4 regions of the Paenibacillus sp. FSL L8-0435 genome follow, and region 3 is predicted to be linked to each of the others. Evidence: riboswitches for the same ligand, from Rfam matches in the RefSeq annotation. Region 3 holds a riboswitch; each other region holds the start of a gene.
The links. A riboswitch is a leader RNA that binds a small molecule or an ion and turns the genes downstream of it on or off. The one in region 3 is predicted to bind thiamine pyrophosphate.
Positions count from the first base shown of each region.

Region 1: it holds a riboswitch for thiamine pyrophosphate, as region 3 does, so the genes downstream of both, NST33_RS17380 (thiamine phosphate synthase) here and tenA (thiaminase II) in region 3, are expected to answer to the same signal.
Region 2: it holds a riboswitch for thiamine pyrophosphate, as region 3 does, so the genes downstream of both, NST33_RS04355 (ABC transporter ATP-binding protein) here and tenA (thiaminase II) in region 3, are expected to answer to the same signal.
Region 4: it holds a riboswitch for thiamine pyrophosphate, as region 3 does, so the genes downstream of both, thiC (phosphomethylpyrimidine synthase ThiC) here and tenA (thiaminase II) in region 3, are expected to answer to the same signal.

Region 1 covers NZ_CP150185.1:4,011,755-4,016,476, reverse strand. Annotated here, with positions in the region: gene NST33_RS17390 (hypothetical protein) at 20-1,063, shown strand; gene NST33_RS17385 (ABC-F family ATP-binding cassette domain-containing protein) at 1,201-2,751, shown strand; TPP riboswitch at 2,828-2,937, shown strand; gene NST33_RS17380 (thiamine phosphate synthase) at 3,162-3,830, shown strand; gene thiO (glycine oxidase ThiO) at 3,847-4,722, shown strand, end outside.
Region 2 covers NZ_CP150185.1:941,816-946,537, forward strand. Annotated here, with positions in the region: gene NST33_RS04355 (ABC transporter ATP-binding protein) at 32-799, opposite strand; TPP riboswitch at 961-1,063, opposite strand; gene NST33_RS04360 (radical SAM/SPASM domain-containing protein) at 1,279-2,154, shown strand; gene NST33_RS04365 (S-layer homology domain-containing protein) at 2,420-4,722, shown strand, end outside.
Region 3 covers NZ_CP150185.1:3,660,713-3,665,434, reverse strand. Annotated here, with positions in the region: gene NST33_RS15845 (zinc-dependent alcohol dehydrogenase) at 1-756, shown strand, start outside; gene NST33_RS15840 (hypothetical protein) at 788-988, shown strand; gene NST33_RS15835 (spore coat protein) at 1,000-1,296, shown strand; gene tenA (thiaminase II) at 1,461-2,123, opposite strand; TPP riboswitch at 2,237-2,334, opposite strand; gene NST33_RS15825 (endo-1,4-beta-xylanase) at 2,542-4,722, opposite strand, start outside.
Region 4 covers NZ_CP150185.1:707,226-711,947, forward strand. Annotated here, with positions in the region: gene NST33_RS03355 (alpha/beta hydrolase) at 1-397, opposite strand, end outside; gene NST33_RS03360 (IclR family transcriptional regulator) at 757-1,500, shown strand; TPP riboswitch at 1,649-1,762, shown strand; gene thiC (phosphomethylpyrimidine synthase ThiC) at 2,188-3,972, shown strand; gene NST33_RS03370 (hypothetical protein) at 4,356-4,722, opposite strand, start outside.

The sequences.
Region 1 (4,722 bases), 350 kb from region 3:
AGATGGAGCGCCGTGTGCGATGAAAGTCGCACGCACGGTGTGGAGAAGGGGAAAAGGCGGTGATTATATCAAATCCTTACCTATTTCTATTGAGCTGTCCATTGTATTCGTGCTGATCTTCTTCCCGCTCTTCTGGATCATCTCACTCCATACCCAAGATGCCGAAGAGGCTCAATATCTTGGTCAACGATACAGATCTGCACTTCAAACCGCAGTTATGGATGCAGGTGCGGTGATGCATCAGAATGAGAAACAAAATGATGAAGCAGGTTATGATTCAACCAAGTTTGTTAAAGCGGACAAGGAGCTCGCCTTGTTGACATTTACGCAGACGATGGCTTTGAATATGGGGATTCAGAATGATCCCGTTGCTATTCGAAACATGTTTAATTACATTCCTGCCGTGGTTATTCTGGATTATGATGGCTATTATATGTTGTCCACAGAAACAGAGATGACGGGTAACCTTGAAGGTTCTTTCAGGCAAGTATGGAGCCCCAAGAAACCTTATACATATTCAGATTCTAATGGTAACAGTATTAACTTTACACTGGACGACTACGTATATGCCTATGACGCAAACGCAGGGAAATGGATTGAGGGATTTCAAAAAGAACTGGCTTCAACCACACAGATTCCTTTACTTCAGAATACCAGCGTATTTGAGCAAGTTAGACAAAGCCAGATTGTGACTGCTGTGCAGGATGATCTGGCTGATGTGATTAACCGCCATAATGAGTTTGCCAGAAAGAACGGTATTTCCTATACGTTTACGATGCCCCTGATTGCGCAGGAAGATTGGTACAACTCCATTAACGATACAGGGATTATGGCCTTTATCCAAGGTATAGGTGTGGGTGACCAGAAAATCAACAATTACGCAATTGGTGGAGGCAGACTTGTGAAGAAAACGGCCATCGTAGGTGGGGTAGATCCTTTAACGGGTATCAAGTACTACTATCCCTCCACATGTGGTAATGGATACCGTGCTGAAGAGGTATTCACAGACGCAAGACAAGCAGCTGCACAAGGCTATTTCGAATATAAATGCTCTAATCGGTAGGGAGCCTGTATGACAAAATCATGGAAGAGGTTCCTGAGCTGTTTACATTACTTTCAGAAAAGACGGGACTTGTGCTAGAATAGGGTTTCGGAACAATCACAAAAGTAATGTCTAATAGATAGGAGCTACCTCATCTTATGAGTTTATTGTCAGTAGAGAACGTGAGTCACAATTTTGGAGATCGCACGTTATTTAAAAATGTATCGTTTCGTTTACTTGCCGGAGAGCGCGTAGGACTTGTTGGTGCCAATGGTGTGGGTAAATCCACATTAATGAACATCCTTACCGGTAAATTGCTTAAAGATAGTGGAAAAGTGGAATGGACACCTAAGGTTCGTTATGGATATCTGGATCAGCATACAAAGCTTACGCCAGGCAAAACCATTCGTGACGTTCTTAAGGATGCATTCCTTCCGTTGCTTGAATTGGAAAAAGAAATGATGAATATTACGGACCAGATGGCAGATGCAGATCCAGATAAGTTGGAGCAGTTGCTGGAAGAGATGGGCGATATTCAGGAACAACTGGAACAGGGCGACTTTTATCTGATTGACGTAAAAGTGGAAGAGATGGCCAATGGTCTTGGTTTGTCCGCAATTGGTCTTGATCGAGATGTCGCAGCTCTAAGTGGTGGACAACGTACCAAGGTGCTTCTTGCCAAGCTTCTGCTCGAGAAACCTACAGCACTTTTGCTGGATGAGCCGACCAACTATCTGGACGTAGAGCATATTGAATGGCTGTCACGTTACCTGAAGGACTACCCTCACGCGTTTCTCTTAATCTCCCATGACACGGAATTCATGAATGAAGTCGTAAATGTCATTTATCATTTGGAATTTGCCAAATTAACGAGATATGCAGCGAACTATAACAAGTTCCTTGAGATGGCTGATATGAATAAAGCCCAGCATATTGATGCATACGAGAAGCAGCAAGAGTACATCAAGAAGCAGGAAGATTTCATTCAGCGTAACAAGGCACGTGCTTCAACATCAGGTCGAGCGAAGAGCCGGGAGAAGCAGCTGGACAGAATTGAACGTATTGATCGCCCAGATGAAGCGGCCAAACCAACGTTTAAATTCAAGGATGCCCGTGCGAGCAGCAAAACGGTCTTTGAGGGTATTGATTTTGAAATTGGATATACGTATCCTTTGCTGCCCAAAATGACGATGACAATTGAACGTGGTGAAAAAATTGCCATCGTAGGTTGTAATGGTGTGGGTAAATCGACACTGCTGAAAACTATTCTGGGCAAAATATCTCCACTGAGTGGAAAGACCTTCTTGGGAGATTATCTCGAAACGGCCTATTTTGAACAGGAAGTTCGTGCTGGAAATATCACGCCGATTGAGGATGTTTGGAATGAGTTTTCACATTTGACCCAGAATGAGGTCCGGGGTCATCTCGCACGCTGTGGGTTGAAAAATGAGCACATTACCCGTCCGCTTAACATGCTGAGTGGTGGAGAGCAAGCCAAGGTTCGTTTATGCAAACTCTTGATGCGTGAAAGCAACTGGATTTTATTCGATGAGCCGACAAACCATCTCGATGTCACAGCCAAAGCGGAGTTGCAGCGTGCTTTGCAAGAATTCAAGGGAACGGTGTTACTGGTATCTCATGAACCTGATTTCTACGAGGGTTGGGTCACCAAAACATGGAATGTAGAAGAATGGTCTGAGACAAACTAGGGCGATTCAAGACAATGTTTAACAGAAATGACGGTGACAAAAAAAACCGTCTATGGTAACATAGGCTACAACTTCATATGAACACTAGGGGGGCCGCACGATGCGGCTGAGATGGAAGAATGCGATTCCGGACCCTTTGCACCTGATCTGGATCATACCAGCGTAGGGAAGTGGCGAGCGCGTTTCAGTGAATGACGTGAGCAAACGGCAATTCAAAGGATTTCAACCGTCTGCTTAACGAATTGAAACATGCAGTTGCGTGTATAACGTTATGGCTATAGGGTCTATAGCTTTATTGCACGAAATGAACTGTATGTATCAGTCAGTCATCTGGTTCTATAATAATACGCAGCCACTCCCCTACGGGAGTGGCTTTTTTGTGTTTTCATAGCATTCACGTCTGGAAGGAGATGAACAGTACGGTAATTTCTCATGAACATGTTCAAGAATCATTTGAATTGCATGTTGTATCTACGGGTACAGGGGATCAAGCATCTTTTGTAAAAGCTGCAAAGGACGTTTGGCCTTTGGTGGACTATATTCACATACGAGAAAAACAACTCACATTGCAAGACAAGATCGGTTGGGCTGAAAGTCTGCGTAACGTTGGTGTTCCATCTTGTCGCATCGTTATCAATGGCTCAGAACTGCCACCACAGAATGACATCTATGGCGGTGTACACTGGGGGCAAGATGTGATACGTAACTACAACCCTGCTGTTATAAGCAATGTGCAGCGACTTCGTCTGGGTGTATCTGTTCATTCACTCGATGAGGCAAAAATCGCTGAAGAACGGGGAGCCGATTACCTATTCTTCGGGCATGTCTTCTCAACCAACAGTAAGCCTGATCTTGAACCAAGAGGATTATATGCTCTGGCTGAAGTGTGCTCCGGTGTCTCCATTCCTGTCATGGCGATCGGTGGCATCGAACCGGGAAACATTCACGCTATTCGCTCTGCAGGCGCTCAGGGAGTTGCTGTGATCTCGAATGTCTGGGCGAGCGATTCCCCGGATCAGGCGGCTGCATCGTTAAGGCAGGCTATCGTTGGCGTTGGTACAGAAAGTTTGAGCCGCTAATCAAGGAGATGAGCTGATGAAGAAGATCATTACTGATAGACCGGATAAGGTTCATGCAGAAACGATTATTGTAGGCGGAGGGGTTGTTGGTTGTGCCATTGCATATGAACTTGCTTCCCGTGGACAGGATGTGCTGTTGCTGGAGCGTTCGGCGATTGCAGGAGGCACTTCTTGCGCAGCAGCTGGAATGCTGGCGGCCGACAGTGAGGATTTTGCTCATCCTTTGATGGCTAAGCTTGCCAGGCAGAGTAGACAGTTACTTACCGAGCAACAGATGCTAATGGCTACACTCAGTGAGGTAGAGACTGGTCTGCAACGCCAGGGATTCCTAACTCCTTTTCGTTCATACAGTGAATTAAGTAGTTATAAGGACAATCGGAAGTCTGCGTTGTCTACTTCTGCTGATGAGGTGTGGTGGGATCGTTCCATTGTGCAGCAGGAGGCATCATGGCTTAACAGAGATACGTATGGAGCCTATTACAGACCTTACGAGAGTGAAATTCTCCCACTCCACCTAACGAAGGCATACGCCGAATCCGCTCAAGCAATGGGAGCACGGGTTATGGAGGACATACAGGATATACGTGTGCAAGCAAACGAACACGGTGTGCAGGGAATCACCACATCGATCGGTGAGATGAGATGCAAACATGTCATTATAGCGGCTGGATTACAGAGTGAAGAGTTGATGAGACATGTGAATCTGAGCTTGCCTGTGTGGTCGGTAAAAGGTGAAATAGCCGCCGTTCAGTTCTCAGAAGAACATGCAGGGTACAGACCTGACAGAACGGTGTATGCAGAGGATATCTATATTGTTCCCAAAGCCAATGGCGAAGTTTGGCTCGGGGCAACCAGTCTGCCAGGAAGAGCGGATTTGAACGTTTCTGTACAG
Region 2 (4,722 bases), 2.7 Mb from region 3:
AAAACACCACGTCCAGACGCTAACCTCAGCTCTATCGCTTTGCATGTAATTGTTCCTCCAGTTGTTGTCTCATCTGCACGAGAGCCGGTTGGTAGATCATGTCCGAATGCCTTGGGCGTGGTAAAGGAACCATCATCTCCCGCAACTGCTGACCTTGCCCTCCTGGAGTTAACAGAATGATACGGTCACTTAACAGCAGGGCTTCCTCAATGTCATGTGTAATAAACAGTACGGTTTGGCCAAAGCCCTCCCACAGCTCCAGCAACCAGCGATGCATTTCTCGTTTGGTTAAGGCGTCGAGTGCACCGAAGGGTTCATCCAGCAACATGAGCTGCCCGCCTGTAAGCAAGGTACGAAGCAATGCCACCCGCTGCCGCATGCCGCCGGATAACTCATCTGGATAGGCCTGTTCATAACCCGACAGGCCGAACCTTGCCAACCCAGCTAGAATGTTGGCCCGTAACTTGTCCTTGTCCTGTCGGCCTGGTGCCAACTCGGCAGGCAGCATGCAGTTCTCCATGACGGTTCGCCAGGATAACAGCAGATCTTTCTGCGGCATATAAGCGACTCGTCCGAGCCGTTGTCCTTGCGGTACATCAGCTATATCGATGGTGCCAACGGTTGGCTCATGCAAGCCTGCGAGTAGCTTGAAGAGCGTGCTTTTACCTGATCCGCTGGAGCCGATGAGCGAGACAAATTCTCCTTGTTGAACCTGAAGCGACACATTGGAGAGCACGGGGGAATCCTTTTTTTCGGGAAAAGCAAAGCTTATGTTGTGAATGGTTACATGGTTATTCATCTGATCCTCACCCCCTTGATGTCAGACTGCTGGAATAACAACCACATCTTGCACTCTGCCAAAAGAAACAAAAAAGACCCACCCATTTCCGGAGAAATGAGTGGGTCTGTAAGTTAGATCCGCAGTTTATCTTCACATATACATGATAAAATTCCGCTTACTAAAAGGCCGCTCCACTTCCCTCCGCTGGTATGATCCAGATCAGGTTCAAAGGGTCCGAATAGTCATATTCGTCTCAGCCGTAAGGCTCCCCTAGTGCAAAAGTTCAAGATATGCAGTTATGTGTTCAGCATATATCACTCGAACATGAACTGTAAAGAGGCAGCTTGATGGAATTCTTGAGATGAATTTGGAGTCAGACCTGAACAACTGAACAATTTACCTTGGCTCATGAACCCGATATAATAGGGATGGCGCATATTGGCCGGATCACAAATGCAGGTGGGATTGCTCCCTCCGAAGCAGAATGGGGACCCGAGTTGAAAACGTTCAAAAAAGTATATATTGAGATCACAAGTATCTGCAATCTGGCATGCAGCTTCTGTCCGCAGACACAACGTGCCAAAGGATTCATTGACCCTGAAGTCTTCAACAATATACTGGAACAAGTTAAACCACACACCAATCATATTTATCTACATGTCAAAGGCGAACCCTTGTTGCATCCCAAAATAGATCTGCTGCTTGATTCCGCACATGAGAAGGGACTCAAGGTGAACATTACAACGAATGGTACGCTGCTGCCCAAGACTCAGCATAAATTGCTTGGCAAACCGGCGCTGCGACAGATGAACTTCTCTCTGCACAGCTTCGATGGGCATGAAGGTTCAACTGACCGTGACGGATACCTGAGCAACATTCTGTCTTTTGTACACGAAGCGGTGAAGCACAATGTCATCATCTCATTCCGGCTGTGGAATCTGACGCAGGATAACTTCACGAATGCTCAGATGAATCGAAATCGGGAGACCCTTGAAGTGCTGGAACGTGAGTTCAATCTGGACTTCCGCATTGAGGAGAAAGTGGTTCCAGGCAGCGGGGTCAAAATTGCCCCAAATGTATACCTGAATCAAGACCATGAGTTCCAGTGGCCAAGCCTGGATGCACCTGAAGATGACGGCAAAGGCTTCTGCCATGCATTACGTGGTCAGGCAGCTGTGCTTGTCGATGGAACGGTGGTTCCATGCTGTCTTGATGGTGAGGGTGTCATTAACCTTGGTAATGTGCACGAGAAGTCATTCTCGGAGATTATTGAGGGTGAGCGAGCGAACAATCTGGTATATGGCTTCTCCAAACGTGAAGCTGTGGAAGAGTTGTGTCGAAAGTGCGGTTATCGTCAGAGATTCGGAGCCTAGAATATATAAATTTACTTCAAAATGAACCTACCGAAAATATTTGTTTCGGTAGGTTCATTTTGTCTTTATTGCGAAATCATGTAGATAATAAGAATTGAAATCAATTCAGGATAACAACTTTTTTGTAAAATCATAGTCTATTAATCTTGTTTTTATGAATATGCATGGTATTATTATCCTATTGATTAGGAGGTGTATTAGTTCTAAAGATTCATATATTAGTGGATTTACCTACCAGAAGCCAACTGAGGAGTGTGTTTTAGTTTTGAATTCAAAATGGAAAAAGTTTAATCACAAACTATCGTTAATGCTTTCTACGTCGCTGATTGTTTCTATGTTATCTATCAATTTATCTGTATCGGCAGAAGTGGCTACATCTAAAACTTCTTTTACTGACATTGATAATTCGTATGCCAAAACGGAAATAACCAAATTAGTAGAACAAGGAATACTCACAGGATTTACTGATGGGACATTTAAACCTTCCGATTCGGTAACACGAGCCCAATTAGCAAAAATTATGGTCGGAGCGCTTAATTTAAAGCCGGATAATGTGGGAGCAAGTCAATTCACAGATGTAAAGGAAGATCAATGGTATACCGGATATGTAGGTGCACTTGTCAAATCTGGAATTGCTCAAGGTACCTCCAAAGATAGTTTTTCACCTAATAAAAATGTGACAAGAGAAGAGTTGGCTGTATTTTTTGTTAGAGCCTTTGGTTGGGATCATCAAAATGTAACGAGTCAAACATCCAAGCCTCAACTCTCAGATTTGGATCAAGTATCTAACTGGGCGAAAGATTCTGTGTCACTTGCCTATCAATCTGGTTTTATCAAAGGTTTAGTTCAAAAAGATGGAACAGTAAAATTTAATCCATCGGGCATAGCAGATCGACAGGCGCTAGCGAGACTTGCATATGAGTTTGTGATAAATAAGTCTACATATGATAGTTACATGACTCCTGCCAAGACAGAGATTGATACTGAAGATTCAAATGAAGCAAAACCTGAAACAGCAAAACCTTCTGAAGGTAACAGTAAGGGAAATAGCGGTAGCAGCTCCGGAGATAAAGGGAACGGAAGTAACAATGGTGGAAATAGTGGAGGCGGGGAACAAGCCCCTAGTAATAATCTCTCTGCTCCAGGTACATATACTCTTGGTAATGTAACTGGAAATGTAACTATTAGTTCCCAAGGTGTCGTTCTAAAAAACACCAAAGTAAATGGTAAGCTGAAGATACTTGAGTCCGTAGGAAATGGTGACGTGACTCTTGATAATGTTAGTGTCACGGGAACTACTGAGATTCAAGGCGGAGGACCAAATAGTATTCATGCAGTGGACTCGGTTCTTGCAACAGTGATTGTTGACAAAGCGGATGGCAGTATTCGTTTGGTCCTGGAAGGTGGAAGTGATGTTCAGCAGATTGAGATTAGATCTGGTGCAATCGTACAGAATGTCTCCACGGGTGATGTTGGACCGATTGAAATAGCAGAGTCGATTCCCCATAATTCTTCGGTAGTGCTCAGTGGAAGCTTCGACTCTGTAATGGTTCATGCAGAGCAAGTTTCAGTGGAATTTGGAGGTAACTCCACCATTGGTAATCTCGAAGTGTTCCAAGATGCATTGAACACCGTGTTTAAAATTAACCATGGTGCTGTAGTGAATCGCGCTATATTAAATGCAATTGTACAATTTTCTGGAGCTGGAACGTTATCCTCGGCTCTGGTCAATGCAGAAGGCATCGATTTCAGTCAACTTAGTCAACTCCCAACTATTGAGGCAGATCCTACAGTTACTAGTGTAGTTTACGCTCCTCAAGTAACAGAGTTGTCGGCAATTGATTCGACCCGTCAAATCGTATTCACGGGGATCGCTTCCCCAGCGAAGAAAGATATCACTTCCTTTGCAAGATGGGATGTTGAGAATAGCGCTATTGCCATTGTTGACTCAGGAAAGATTCAAGCTAAAAGCAACGGTACGACAGTGGTAAAAGCCAAATACGGAAACTTCGAAATCAATGTTCCAGTAACCGTTGCAGTCTATAACGAAGGAACAGTCTATCCGACACTCAAAGGGATTCAAGTTACAAATGGAAGTGCAAAGTTGAATTTTTCTGAGGGTTTGGATGTTTCTGAACTGACTGCAAATGATTTCATAGTTCGTGCCTATTTTGATGGGGCAGAACAACAATTGAATAACTTGCAGTACCGCAATGGCGAATTTACTTTTGATGCTATTGATAGCTATGGAGCTACACTGTACATCACTGTGGAGTCAGATGTTAATAAAACACATTTTGCAGGAAGCCAAAGTGGTGCAATCAAACTTACAGGATTCGGTGGCCACATCAAGGATGTAGCTGGAGCACCGGTTGCAGGCTTAAGTATTTCGTTTAGAAAAGGTTTGGATAACAAAACAGGTGAAATCGTTGGATCTGTAACAACGGATACTTATGGAGATTATTATATTAATCTTCCCCCAGGCATCTACACAGGTGAACTTGGAGGTGGAGATACAAAATATATTACAACTTATCTCATTGGTGTCTCAGCAGTAAATGTGGAAAA
Region 3 (4,722 bases):
GGCGGGCAAGCCGAGTATTTACGGGTCCCATTTGCTAATTTTACCCATTTTAAGATCCCTGAGAACTGCGAACAACCGGACGAAAAGCTAAGTTTGATCGCCGATGCCATGACGACAGCATTCTGGAGCGTAGATAACGCCGGCGTTAAGAATGGTGATACAGTCATCGTGCTCGGCTGCGGTCCGGTCGGACTCCTGGCCCAGAAGTTCTGCTGGCTGAAAGGTGCTAAGCGGGTCATAGCCGTCGACTATGTCGATTACCGCTTAAAGCATGCAAAGCGAACGAACAATGTGGAAATCGTAAACTTCGAACAGGATAAGAATATTGGGAACACTCTCAAAGAAATGACCAAAGGCGGCGCCGATGTTGTGATTGATGCGGTAGGAATGGACGGCAAGATGAGCGATCTTGAATTTCTAGCCAGCGGTATGAAACTGCAAGGCGGCACCATGAGCGCATTTATCATTGCATCTCAGGCTGTCCGCAAAGGTGGTACCATTCAAGTCACTGGGGTATACGGCGGACGTTATAACGGATTCCCACTCGGTGACATCATGCAGCGAAACGTGAATATCCGTTCCGGACAAGCTCCGGTCATTCACTACATGCCATACATGTACGAGTTGGTGACGTCTGGCAAAGTGAACCCTGGGGACATTGTTACGCACGTCATTCCGCTCAGCGAGGCCAAGCGGGGCTATGAAGTGTTCGATACAAAAACGGACGATTGCATTAAAGTCATCTTAAAGCCTTAAATATGAGTAGATACACGGGAGGACAATCTGAATGAATTCCACTTACGCTTTGCATGAGATGCTCGAGGTGCATGAAATAGCTGCGTTCAAGACGGTTTGCATGACTAAATGTAAGACGATGCAAGCTCTGGTAACCGACCCGGAGCTCAAACAAATTTTGAAACAAGATGCGATATTATCACAACAGCAGCTTCAGGAGCTCGGTGGAGTGCTGTCTAAAGCGACTGTATAGGAGATAAAAAAATGAACCCAATATTAGAACACATGACTGGTCTTAATACGCTGACCGATGACGTGATTGCAATGGATTTTTTGATGAACGCCAAGAGCAGCGTCAGAAACTACGCCATGGCTGTGACCGAATGTGCCACCCCCGAAATCAAACAAATTTTGATGAAACAGCTCGATGAAGCCATAGACTCTCATGAAAAGATATCAAATTACATGGTGCAGCATGGCTTATACCACCCTTACCATATTGCAGAGCAAATTCAGCTCGATCTGAAAAATATTCAAACTGCTATGAACATTCCGTCCTGACGCCCTTTTTTCGGTATCGTTGCAGCTCCACGAGAGAAACAAAAGGTAACAAACGAAAGCTCGTATGAAGCAAGGGGGGATAACCTCCCTCTTCAATACGAACTTTTATGCCCTCTTATTGTTTATGGACGCTGCTCTCTAAATTGAATTAACTACCATTGAACTCAAAGCTCCAGCCTCCATGACATCTCCCAAAAATCAAGCTCAAAGCGACTGCACATCACGAAAATATCTTCCATCCGTTGGTACGTTCCCTCGCTACAGCCTTCTAATAACTTATCCGTTAACGTCACAAGGGATTGATTGTTGCTGTTGTATTCAGAGGAAGCATATCCTGTGATCCAATCTCCATAAAAAGGATGATCAGCTGCACCTGGCTTTTGAGCAAGGACTTGACCAATCTCTGCATAGCTCCATGAACAGGCCAGAATGGATACAAGTACTTCTGCTATACCACCCGCATGGGAAACAGAGAGCATATAGTTAGTATAGGCTGCATTTTTCAGTGCAGGTTTTACCTGAAAAACATGATCCTCTGTAATCTCTAGTCGTTCCATATAAGATCGATGAATTTTCATTTCGCCATTCAGGATGTTATCTACATTTTTACTAAAAAACTGCATCAATTTGGGGTCGTGCGACTTGACGATACCTAGTGCAAATACGCGGGCATAATCGAACAGGTACAAGTAGTCTTGCAACAAATAATAACGAAATTGTTCAACCGGTAAGGAACCATCTCCGATCCCTTTCACAAAGGGATGCTCAAGACATTCCTTCCACACAGGCTGTGCCGCCCGATATAGTCTCTCTGAAATAGTCAACATATGTTCCTCCAATTCATAATGTACGTATTTAAAAACAAAAAAACGAAACATCCATAGGATGTTTCGCAGACAAATACACTAAAACAAGAGGGTTCGCATGAGCTACCCAAGTACAGTGTTTCATCGTTGCATCCCTACGTTGGCATTATCCAAATCAGGTAAGGTCGGTTTAACACCCTCTCAGCCGGTTAAGGCTCCCTCGCAAACGGTTGTATGTAGTTGATTACTTTCTTATCCGCATAAAAGAATAAAATAACATCCATTTAGTATATCAAGGGCTGTTTAATACAGTCAAGACAGATTGTATCACGCCTCATCAGCTTGAGTGACGTCTTTAAATGATGAAAACCATCACAACAATGGTTGAGTTTTATCCACTGTTATGATGGTTTCTATTCTTACAATTATTGTCGATGGTTTAATGACCGAGCTTGTTCTTTCCGACAAAAGTGAGTATTCCGTACTGCGAAGTGTTTCTCCAGCTCTCATTGGTCGTATCATTCCATTTGGCTACGTTCTGTTTACCTCCGCCCTGGTTGTCGTTAATTTGAAGATCGAAACCGAGAACATTTCCTGCTTTGGGCGTCAGTGATTGCAACTGGATTCTGGCTTCTACGAGATATCCTTTATTTGTTTTCTTCACAGCACTTACAAGGCGTCCGGGTGAGGCACCCCCTGCAAAGGTTCCCACATTGTCTGCACTGATTCTGAACTGGGCATCATCATATTGAAAATACGGTGTGCGCTGGTGATTCTCGTCCAGGAAAATCTCAACCGAATCCTGATCCCATGGGTTGATGTTATCTGTGATGATGTTTGGATCAGTGACGTCGATCAGCAGGTATAGATACTCACCTGTCCACATTGCCCGAGCGACTGCCTCTGCACCTTCGTTCTCATTCAACCGTTTTACTTCAAATGGTACAGCCTTATTCCATGATGTGTCTTTCTTCCCATCAATCTGAACAATCCCTTGTACAGCTTGTGCAGATTTGGGCATAGGGGCAAGCTGAATCACGCCGTATTTGCTTGTATCCTGTTCCTGAGATTGTGTTCGATCATTCCAGTACATTGGATTATAAGGTTGTGTCCCACTTGAACCGCCATCAGTCACACGGATATCCAATCCGGCTTCATATTCTGATCCGACTTGGATACCACCCCACGGAATGGACAATTCAACCTGATATCCTGCTTTGGTCTCGCGTACACGATATGAACGCTGCTCCACGCCCTCAGCTTTGCCCGACCGCTTAATGATTACGTGTCGGTCATCTGCTTCATATGAAGTGGTCTTGCCATTATTGAGATCAACAAAGATATCTACTCTGTCGTTCACATCTGCCTTCGCATCCTGAACATCCACAAGGATATACAGGTTACTTTGATCCCATAAGGTGCGGAAACTGGCTGATCCCGAAGAGTCGCCCTTCAGTGGAGTAGACACCGCTTTGTTCCAGAGTGGATCTTGTGAATGTTTTTTGATATCCGGTTTACCCGAAAGTGAGACGGCTCTCTGTGTCAAAACAGGCAAGCCTGATTCATCCACGAGCCCCCAGTATGCTTTTTTGGCCTTCAGGGCTGAATCAAACAGCATAGCCTGGTTGTTGTAAGACTTCTCATCTTGGAGTCCCCATAAGGTAACTGAAGAGATGTGATCTTTGTGTTTTTGGTACAAATCCAACAGTTCCTTATATCGATACGCCTGTTTTACCGCAACTTCATCCGACATCTCTTCACCAAATGGAATTCCGCTATCCACATCCAGTTCCGTGATCTGAATATCCAATCCAAGTTCGGCGAACATGTTGATCGTTTTTTCAATTTCCTTGATGGGAGGGGATTCCAGGTTATAGTGGGATTGCAAACCCACACCATCGATAAGCCCCTTATCTTTCAGTCGTTTGACCAACTGAAACATATGCTCTCTTTTCTCAGGGACTTCCGTGAAGTATTCGTTGTAATATAATTTGGCATTCGGATCTGCTGCACGAGCGAATTCATAGGTTTTCTCAATGTAATCCGGACCGATTAGTTCATAAAAGGGACTTTTACGTAAACCGTTGGCATCACCATTGCTATCCGCAATCGCCTCGTTTACCACATCCCAGGCATAGATCTTACCTTTGTATCGGGTCATGACGGTTTCAACGTAATCCTGAATCCGGGCAAGCAGTAATTCTCGACTCGCAGGGTTACCCTGAGGATCTTTGAACATCCACTCTGCTGCATCAATATGCCACAACAACGCATGTGCGCGTACGCCCATACCATGCTCCTCGGCGAACTGAACATATTGATCGGCTGCCTCGAACTCATAAACACCCTCGGAAGGAGACATGTACTTCGGTTTCATCTCATAGGTTGCGGTCAAGCTGTTAAAGTGCTTTGTGAGAAGTTGTCCATATGCGCCTTCCAACTGCCAGCGATACACCGCTGCACCAATGGGGAAATCATCTTGATACAGGTCCTCCAGAGACCGAATACCTTCTTCAATCTCCAGTTGCTCGGCCAGAGTAAATGATACATCATCCACATAGAACGATAACGTATCTACGCTACCTTCAGAGATGTAGGGTGTTTCGATGAACAAATTCAA
Region 4 (4,722 bases), 3.0 Mb from region 3:
GGGCATAGTGTGCCAGGTCATACATGGGTACCCATGTTTCTTCACGATTGGCACCATAGCCGTGACTGAAAATAATCGTTTTGCTTGCAGCATTGTCAGCAGGTATATACCATCCCTGCATCGTCCGGCTGCCATCTGCTGCCGGGAACGTGATGTCTTCGTACTTCATGTTCTTGGCCTGCATTGGATTGGAGAAGACCGGCGCTACCGTTGGATTGGATAATACCCATGCGATGTAACCATGCAGTGCAATAAAACAAAACAGTAGAAAAAATACAACGGAGAGCAGCAACGCTACGATAATATGTTTGAACCGAATCAGCCTCGGTGATAGGGAAGAGGGCAGATCGGACACTTTTGTTTGCAGCGGGGCTTCGCTCTGGGATGTTGGATACATGAATGCCCCTCCTTTGAAGTTCAGTTGAAGATAACAACGACATGAAAAGAGAATTGCGTCGATTTCAGAGCCTGCTTCAGAGCGATATCTTAATGTAATATATCTTTATCGTATGTTCCAATATAGTCAAAGTCAATTGATTGAGGGCATTTGTTACGCAATTGTTATATAGTTCTTAAGATATATGGGTAACATTACCTTAGTGTGTAAATTACAGGGGATTAAGTCTTATAAAAAGGAAAAATTTGCACGTTGGCCTATTTCGATTTTGGCTCTTTTTGGTTTACAGATGAGACCGTTTCTCATATAATTTATGTAACCAAGTTTCATGTGATGAAACATGAGGAGGGCATTATGCCATGGAAGATCGCAAGTTAACCGTCCGGGCTGTGGAGCGGGCGCTGGATATATTATTATGTTTTACCACACGCAGTGATCTGGGACTCACCGAAATTGCCAGCCAGATCGGCCTGCACAAAAGTACAGTTCACCGTTTGATGGCTACGCTGGAGGATCGAGGGTTCGTGATCCGCGATGCAGCAACAGAGAAGTACCGACTTGGCATCCGAATCTGGGAGCTGTCAGCTCATATGTCCCGCAGTGATGATCCCGCTATTCTGCTGCTTCCTGCGATGGAGCGACTGAGAGATCGATTGGGAGAGACCGTGAGTCTGTACCTGCGTGATGGCAGTGAACGGATTCGGATTCAGGCTGTGCAAAGTGATCAGGCGATTCGCCGAGTTGCTCCCGTTGGTGTTAGACTGCCGCTGTCTGTGGGCGCTTCCAGCAAAGTCCTGATGGCGTTTGCCACGGACGAGGATCGTGAAGAATTGATGAATGGTCCTGAATGGCCGGTATTTATCGATCCAGCGGTGTATTTGGCGCAAATGGTAGACATTCGGGATAACGGATATGCGACGAGTTATGAGGAACGTGAGCCGGGAGCTGCCGCGGTATCGGTACCGATTATGGATCGCAGAGGCAATATTGCAGCCGCACTCTCGGTCTCAGGGCCTGTCAGCCGACTCTCACAGGAGACATTGCATGAATACGCACCTGTGCTAAAGGAAGCTGCTACGCAGATGGGGCTCATGTTATCCTGATGTAGAGGTAAGGTTTTTCTCCAATTGAGTTGGTGTTCTGGAATATAAAGGTTGTTTTTATGTTCCGGTTGCGCTACTCTGTTATGGACGGCCCAGCGGGGCCAGCATCATTGAATATGAACTGCGGCATGTGTATGCCGCAACTTGTTAACGTTACTGGGGGAGTCCGAACTGTCCGGACTGAGACGGAATCGCATGAGATTCCGGACCCTTTGCACCTGATCTGGATCATACCAGCGTAGGGAAGTAATCGGCGATATGACCACAACCACCACATGATGTGACCCTTGTAGGGCTCCGTTAAGGAGCCGCATAAAGGTGCATTATTGGTGATGGACATTAAAAGTCGGTTCCTTCGGGGACCGGCTTTTTTATATACAGTGAACAGGCGATATAGCGAGGATTCTATGGGCTTCTTTTTCAATAACCTGCGAAAGTGGGTTTGGATGATGAGAGAGAAGTCACCACAGATCCATGATCTGCGGCAGCCTTCGGTCTGTTGTGAACTGTACATAAATAATGTCTCCCCTGGTCTGGTGTAGGATCGCTCTTTCTTCTCTGCATTGCGCATGATTTGGGACAGGTACGTAAGCGAGCTAATGATGATGCCAACCCAAAACCAAGCGAACGAACAATGAGGAGGAGACAAGCGACATGAGTGCAGGAAATCAAACGGGACAACAAGCGATGGAACAGGAACATAACGGTCAGCAGGTGGAAAAGGAAACAAGCGCGGCCGGACGGGTTCAGCCCTTTCCGGGCAGCCGCAAAGTCTACATTCAGGGCTCACGGCCGGACATTGCTGTACCGGAGCGTGAGATAGCCCTTCATGACACGAATACTCCCCAAGGGGTGGAGCATAACGAACCGCTGCGTGTCTACGATACGAGCGGCCCCATGACCGATCCCGGATTTCATGCGGATTTCCGTGTAGGTCTGCCAGCCCTGCGTACCCGCTGGATCACAGAGCGTGGCGATGTCGAAGCTTATCAGGGCCGTACGGTTAAACCGGAGGATAACGGACTGAAGCCCGGAGGGAAGAGAGCCGGCGCCGAAGAGTATCCCGGATTACGTGGCAAACCACTGCGGGCACAGCCAGGACGCTGTGTGACCCAGATGCACTACGCGAGGCAAGGAGTCATTACGGCAGAGATGGAGTTTGCCGCCATTCGTGAGGGCGTGGAACCGGAATTTGTGAGGCAGGAGCTGGCGAGTGGACGAGCTATTCTGCCATCCAACATCAATCACCCGGAGAGTGAGCCGATGTTGATCGGTCGTCATTTTCACGTGAAGATCAATGCCAACATAGGTAACTCTGCCGTATCTTCCTCCATCGAGGAAGAGGTGGAGAAGATGACTTGGGCGGTACGCTGGGGATCGGATACGGTGATGGATCTGTCCACAGGCAAAAACATTCATACCACCCGGGAATGGATTATCCGTAATTCACCTGTGCCGATTGGTACGGTGCCGCTGTATCAGGCCCTGGAGAAGGTGAATGGCGAAGCGGAAGCGCTGACCTGGGAGTTGTATCGTGACACACTCATTGAGCAGGCAGAGCAGGGCGTGGACTACTTTACGATTCACGCAGGTGTACTGCTGCGTTATATCCCCATGACCGCCAAGCGAATGACAGGCATTGTGTCTCGGGGCGGGTCCATTATGGCAGCATGGTGTCTGGCGCATCATCAAGAGAATTTTTTGTACACCCATTTTGAAGAAATCTGCGAGATTATGAAAAGGTATGATGTGGCGTTTTCGCTGGGAGATGGACTTCGTCCTGGCAGTATCTATGATGCGAATGATGAAGCACAGATGGCGGAACTGGCTACGCTTGGGGAACTGACGCAGATCGCGTGGAAGCATGATGTGCAGGTGATGATCGAAGGCCCGGGTCACGTGCCGATGCACAAGATCAAGGAGAATGTGGATCTGCAGATGGAGATATGCCAAGAGGCACCGTTCTATACTTTGGGGCCGCTGACGACCGACATTGCCCCGGGTTACGATCACATCACATCCGCCATTGGTGCGGCCATGATTGGCTGGTTTGGCACGTCCATGCTCTGTTATGTTACGCCAAAAGAACATTTGGGCCTGCCCAACAAGGATGATGTGCGGGAAGGGGTTATAGCCTACAAGATCGCGGCCCACGCTGCCGATCTGGCGAAAGGTCATCCGCGTGCTCAGCGCCGGGATGATGCATTGTCCAAGGCACGCTTCGAGTTCCGCTGGCGTGATCAGTTCAACCTGTCACTAGACCCTGAACGTGCGCTGTCCTACCATGATGAGACACTGCCAGCAGAAGGGGCCAAGGAAGCTCATTTTTGCTCCATGTGCGGACCAAAGTTCTGTAGCATGCGCATTACGCAGGACATTCGTGCCTTTGCCGCAGACAAAGGATTGTCCGAGAATGAGGCTGTAGCTGCCGGGATGAAGGAAAAGGCCGAGGAATATCGGACACGTTCCTAGGCGCCAGTACAGCGCAAGCTGGGCAGTCTGAAATAGAGATAAAGCCGTTTCTCTCTGTCATTGCAGAGAAGAACGGCTTTTTTTAGTGTTATGTCATGTGTGTATTCTTAACCGTACTCAGCCTTTATCAGAATTAGCTTTGTGACTGTGTGTGGTCCATATTTTATACAGAATTCCGGCGATAACGAATAAAAGAGCGTCACTGAGTTTTGGTGATCCTCCGTATAGAAATGCGGAACAGGAAAAACCTACTATAAACAGTAAAACAATATAGAGGAAACGCATATTAGTTCACCTCGTTAATTTGTGGTGTTACTAAGTAAGTGAGTTCATAGTTGCATAGTTCAGATAGAACCTGTTACTTCACTCCAAATCCGCTACTATTATCGAGCCACGCCTAAATTCTTCTCCAAATACGCCGCAAGCAATGCCAGCGGGCTATGGATTGGAATACCGCGATCTATTGTAACCTGTGCAGCTGCTGGAGCCATAGAGAGTTGGGCTGCCACTATCGTTTTACCCGGATGCTGCTCAGCAATCTGCTGTAAGCCTTCACGTACCGCTTCGAGATACCCTTGCTGATCTCCACGCATAATCAACTCAAATGTCCCAGGGATGCACACGGCATCTGTCTGAGATGTCTTGGCAACGTGTAGTTGCCCATTCTCATCCTCTTGCTGTAATGCCTGATTCACCCGCGCCATAGTGCCTTCAATAGTTGCCGGGTTGGTGAATGCTATTATGTAATCT